Regions from separate parts of the uncultured Phyllobacterium sp. genome, predicted to be linked through region 1. Evidence: predicted binding sites of a transcription regulator. Region 1 holds the regulator's gene; the other holds the start of a gene.
What was found. Region 1 encodes LexA, which represses DNA repair genes until DNA is damaged. Its sites were predicted from a motif close to TGTTCNNNNTGTGTTCNG; they were not measured.

Region 1 (2,992 bases):
GCCTTCACGTTGAACAACTGGCGGCAGGGCTTTGGGCTGGAACAGATCGTCAAACCGGCGGGGATCGGCAAAGAGGCAGCGGAGGGTGTCTTCGAATGCGCCGGCAAGCTCTGTCTGGCGCGCGAACCGGGCGGTCTCATCATTGCCTATACGGATGATCCAGCGCAAAGGAACGCCGCCTGCAGCGAGGGGAATATTGTCGTGCTAAGCTTTGCCGGCGTGGATACCGGTTGCCCCGTTCCCGGCCCGATGGTGATCACGCGCCGTGATCTCGCCTTGAACGGTGCTGCCGAAATCCGGTTCGGCTCCGGCGGGCAAGGGCAGGGTGACGTGACGGATCTATCGAAAGCCGGAGAAGCGCTGGAGCAAAGGGTGCAGTCGGCCCGCCTGACCTGGGCGATCGGTCCGCCCGACCGACCCTGGAACAAGTACCGCACCCATTCCAATGCGGCGCGCAACCGGCCGGAGCGTTCACGCAAGGCCCATGCGATCGAAAGCGTCCCGAACAATGCCGAACGGGACGCGGCGGCCGGTCAGTAACGGCGGATCAGGCCGACGAGCTTGCCCTGCACCCGCACGCGGTCCGGTCCGAAAATCCGCGTTTCATAGGCTGGGTTGGCGGCTTCCAGGGCAATCGAGGCACCCTTGCGGCGGAACCGCTTGAGGGTGGCTTCCTCGTCATCGACCAGCGCCACGATGATTTCGCCGGGGCTTGCGGTGTCGCCGCGCTTGATGACAACGGTATCGCCGTCGAAAATGCCTGCTTCGATCATCGAGTCGCCCTTGACCTCAAGCGCGTAATGTTCGCCGCTGCCGATCATGTCTGGCGGAAGGCTCAGCATGTGAGTCTGGTTCTGGATGGCGGAAATCGGCACACCGGCGGCAATCCGGCCCATGACCGGAATGCTGACATTGGCAGGCATGTCCATATCGTTGGAGGCGCGCGGCTGCGGCTTCGGCGGCGCAATATTGCGTCCGAGACTGCCCTCGATGACACTCGGCTCGAACTTTCTCTGGCTGTTGAGGCCGGGTGCGATGGAGTCCGGCAGGCGCAGGACTTCCAGCGCGCGTGCCCTGTTCGCAAGCCGGCGAATGAAGCCGCGCTCTTCCAGCGCAGTGATCAGCCGGTGAATGCCGGATTTGGAGGCCAGATCCAGCGCATCCTTCATTTCGTCGAAGGATGGCGGAATGCCCGTCTCCTTCAGACGCTCATGAATGAAGAGAAGAAGTTCATGTTGTTTACGCGTGAGCATCGGCGATCCTTTAGCAGGGAATCGGAAAAACAAAACCAGAACAAACACTATCTGTTCCAGCATTGTTCTACAAGTGCTTAATATTCCGTTGCGGCAATGCTGGAAGCTTGGTTACGAAGCATGTGCGGGCAGAAATGCGCCCATTCAGGGCGCTGTTGCGTCAGTTTCCAGTTGGATATCACAATATCATGACAGCTTTCATCCGAATCGCCGAGCGCCATGACCTTGCCACCATCATCGACTGGGCAGCCGCCGAGGGCTGGAACCCCGGTTTGGACGATGCGGACGCATTCTGGGCCGCGGACCCCAAGGGCTATCACGTGCTTGAGGTGAATGGTGAGTTGACGGCAGCGGTCTCGCTGGTCCGCTATGCGCGAGACTACGGCTTTCTCGGTTTCTACATGGTGCGTGCGCAATCGCGCGGTCTGGGTTTCGGCTGGTCGCTCTGGCAGGGCGTGCTGAGCGGATTTGCCGGACAGACCGTCGGTCTTGATGGTGTCGTTGCCCAGCAGGAAAACTATCGGAAGTCGGGATTTGTCTATGCCCATGCGAATTACCGCTATGGCGGCGCGCCCGGCTGCAGGGCAACCGTCAGCGGCGATATCGTCGCCATCGATGCGCAATGGATCGGTGCTGTCGCTGCCTATGACCGTCAATTCAATCCCGAACCACGGGAATCGTTTATCCGTGCCTGGCTCGGCCCGTCCGGCTCCCGCCACGGCCTGGCCTGTATTGCCGACGGAAAAATCGCGGGGTATGGCGTCGTGCGTGCATGCCGCGAGGGCTGCAAAATCGGTCCCTTGTTTGCCGAAACAGAAGAGATCGCCGACCGGCTGTTTCAATCCCTCGCAGCAACAGCCGGGAATGCGCAGGTCTTTCTGGATATTCCCGGGACCAATGGGGCCGCGCGGCGCCTTTGCGACCGGTACGGTCTGGCGCCGGTGTTCGAAACCGCACGCATGTATCGCGGAGCAGCGCCCGAATTGCCGCTCGACCGGATTTTTGGCATCACAACCTTCGAATTGGGCTAGGCACTCACCGGCGCGGGGCGACGGGCGGACCGCTGGACTGGCGCAGGATGAGTTCGACCGGCCATATCTCGTGGATGTTCTCGACCGGTTCGCCGTCGAGGACACGCACCAGCAATTCGGCGATACGCGACCCGGCGGAGCGGATCGACGACCGGGTGGTGGTCATGGCCGGGACCATGTTGCTGGCATTGAGGTAGGGGAACACGTCGTCATGGGCGATCACCGAGACTTCCTTGCCGAGTTCATAGCCCTTTGAACGGATGGCGCGGAAAATGCCGAGCGCCGTCATCATCGAGCCGGCGAGAATGGCGGTCGGATGCGGCGTATAGGACAAGAGCCGCTGCGCCTCATGAAAACCGGTTTCGTCGGAAAAACGCTCATGCACGATGAAGCGCGGATCAACGGCAATGCCGCGCTCCAGCAATGCTTCGCGATAACCCATTTCGCGGTGTTCGGAAAACGTGTGGCCCTTCAGCCCGTCAATCATCGCGATATGCCGGTGGCCGAGATCGATCAGGTGCGATGCCGCCTGCCGGAAGGCGCCGGCATTGTCGATGTCGAGCCAGGCATGCGGGGCGGCGATATTGGTTCGTCCGTGCAGCACAAAGGGAAATTTCGCTTCCGTCAGCATGGCGACCCGCTCGTCCATCAGGGTGGGGCCGGTGACGATGATGCCGTCCACGCGCTTGCTGGAAATCAGCCGCCGGT
Region 2 (2,992 bases), on a different contig from region 1:
GAGCGCACCCGTCTGGGTGCAGTCGGCCAGCTTGCCCGGCAGGCGCAGCTTGCGCACCGCCGACTTGCGGTTGACTTCCTTTTCCTGGCGGCGCTTGACGCGCTCGTCCGCACGCTCCACCACCCAGTCCAGCAGCTTCGATGCTTCCTGCGGCGAGGCGGCAAGCCAATGATCGAATGGATCGCGGATGGCATTTTCGACAATGCGCTGCGCTTCGACCGTGGCAAGCTTGTCCTTGGTCTGGCCGACGAATTCCGGTTCGCGGATGAACACGGAGAGCATGGCCGCCGACGAGATCATCACGTCATCGGTGGTGATGATCGAGGCGCGCTTGTTGCCGGTCAGTTCCGCATAGGCTTTCAGGCCGCGGGTGAGGGCGATGCGCAGGCCCGCCTCATGCGTGCCGCCTTCGCCTGTGGGAATCGTGTTGCAGTAGGAATGGACAAAGCCGTCGCCGCCATACCAGGCAACCGCCCATTCCAGCGCACCATGGCCGCTGGATTTTTCCGTCCTGCCCGCAAACATGTCGCGCGTGACCTGAAAATCCTTGCCGAGCGAAGCAGCCAGATAATCCTTCAAACCGCCGGGGAAATGAAACACCGCCTTGTCGGGCGTCGGGTCCTTCGGGTCGAGCAGGGATGGTGCGCAGTTCCAGCGGATTTCAACGCCGCCGAACAGATAGGCCTTTGACCGGGCCATCTTGAAAAGGCGTGCGGGGTCGAACTTCGCGCCCTGACCGAAAATCTCCGGGTCCGGGTGGAAAGTTGTGCGCGTGCCGCGACGGTTGTGCACCTCGCCGACATCCTCGATCGGTCCGAGCGGATGGCCGCGCGAGAAGCGCTGGCGGTAGAGGCGCCGGTTGCGGGCAACTTCCACTTCCACGTGATCGGAAAGGGCATTGACCACCGATATGCCGACGCCATGCAGGCCGCCCGATGTTTCATAGACGTCGGAATCGAACTTTCCGCCCGCATGCAGGGTGGTCATGATCACTTCGAGCGCGGATTTGCCGAGCTGCTTGGGATCGGGATGCGGATCGACGGGGATGCCGCGGCCGTTGTCGGTGACCGAGAGATAGCCGTTCTCGTCCAGTTCGATATCGATGAAGTTGGCGTGCCCGGCAACCGCCTCGTCCATCGAGTTGTCGATGACTTCGGCAAAGAGATGGTGCATCGCCCGCTCGTCGGTGCCGCCGATATACATGCCCGGACGGCGGCGAACGGGTTCGAGACCATCGAGAACCTGGATCTGCGCCGCATTGTAGCCGCCGCTGCTGTCGGGGGCGGCCCGCGCCGGGGCCTTCGCGGCCGCAACCGGCGCGATTTTCACAGGCGGTGCCACCGGCGTCGCGGCGGGTTCGACCCGGGTCTGGTCCACCGCTGCCTGGCGTTCCCGGGCTGTTTTGACTACCGCTGAAAAGAGGTCGTTATTGTCATCCATATCGTATTTTGGCCAATGCTACAGGGGCTGCGAATCACCGGCAATCTTGACATGCTTCGCCGGGAAACGCGATGGGCGTTCGTGATCTGTTCCGGGGTTCACCACAGAACTATGCGGTTAAAACCCAAGTTTCAAGCGGCTTTGAGGCGCGACACGGCTTTTTCGAGCTCTTCGATCCGCTCGCCCAGCTCCTGGTGCAGAGCCTTGAGATTGGCGATCTGGCTTTTCAGCAGGCGGTTTTCGTCCGCCGTGTCGCTCTCGTCGGGCGATTGTCCGACCCCGTGTATGAGCCAGGTCTGCGTGACTCCGAGCGATCCGGCCAGCATGAACAGGCGGTGGACACCGGGCTCCGACCGGTCGGATTCCCAGGCGGCGATGGTTTCCGGCTTGACGCCGACACGCACCGCGAGCTGCGCCACCGTCATCGACTTGGCATCGCGCGCGCGGGAAAGGCGGCCGCCCAGCGTGTCCGTGTCGGGCATGGCGGTGATGATGTTGGAGATGAAATTCATGGCTTTCTCCATCTTTTTCTTGTTTTTAAAGTGTAGACGAAAGCTTTTGCACCATTTGGAAGCAGAAAAGTCAAATCCGGCGGCATTTTGCTTCCATTTTGCATTATGCGGATGATTGCTTTTTTCCGCAGAGCCGATATGGCTGGGGCCCCACCTGAGCCATTTGTCCCGGAAAGGCCGCACCATGGAAAACACAACCTCGCCGCAAATGAGGGGCGTCGGAACGATGGCCGGTGCGATGTTTATCCTGCCGATGATGGATGCCATCGCCAAATGGCTGTCGACGGTGGACAGCCTGCCGCCGGCCACGGTGACGCTGTCGCGCTTCGTCGTCCAGACGATCCTGACCATGCTGATCATCGTGGCGCTGACCGGCATGCGCTCGCTCAAGCCGCACAATCTCTGGGGCAACCTGCTGCGCGGTTTTCTGATGGGCATCGGCAGCCTGTGCTTCTTTGCCGCCGTCAAATACATGCCGCTTGCCGATGCCATGGCAGTGTTTTTCGTCGAGCCGCTGATGCTGACGCTGCTCTCGGCCGTGGTGCTGAAGGAAACCGTCGGCTGGCGCCGGCGCATTGCCGTTGCGGTCGGGTTCATCGGGACACTGATCGTCATCCAGCCGAGCTGGGAGCTGTTCGGCTGGGTTTCGCTGCTGCCGCTGGGCACGGCGGCGCTGTTTGCGGTCTATCTCGTTCTCAACCGCCGCCTGGGCGTGCACGACACGCCGCTGGTCATGCAGCTCTATGCGGGCATCGGCGGCACCGTGACCGTGATCGTTGCCCTGTTCCTCGGTGCGGCCTTCGGTGTCAGCGATATGACGCTGGGCACGCCCGCGACCGGCATGTCCTGGTTCCTTCTGTTTGCCATCGGCGCGATCGCCACGGGCGGGCATCTCCTCGTGGTGCAGGCTTCGCGCCTTGCGCCGGCGTCGCTGCTGGCGCCGTTCCAGTATCTGGAAATCGTCATGGCCGTCATCATCGGCCTGTTCGTATTCCAGGAGTTTCCGACCGCGTCGAAATGGCTGGGCATCGCCATCATCA

Region 2: the regulator LexA is predicted to act here: its motif matches at 1,517-1,534, upstream of parE (DNA topoisomerase IV subunit B).

What each region holds. Positions count from the first base shown of each region.
Region 1 is NZ_CABSQF010000045.1:13,566-16,557, forward strand. It holds gene RDL77_RS20540 (ComEC/Rec2 family competence protein) at 1-540, shown strand, start outside; gene lexA (transcriptional repressor LexA) at 534-1,253, opposite strand; gene RDL77_RS20550 (GNAT family N-acetyltransferase) at 1,442-2,284, shown strand; gene RDL77_RS20555 (substrate-binding domain-containing protein) at 2,289-2,992, opposite strand, start outside.
Region 2 is NZ_CABSQF010000030.1:23,116-26,107, reverse strand. It holds gene parE (DNA topoisomerase IV subunit B) at 1-1,440, opposite strand, end outside; gene RDL77_RS17305 (helix-turn-helix domain-containing protein) at 1,572-1,952, opposite strand; gene RDL77_RS17300 (DMT family transporter) at 2,137-2,992, shown strand, end outside.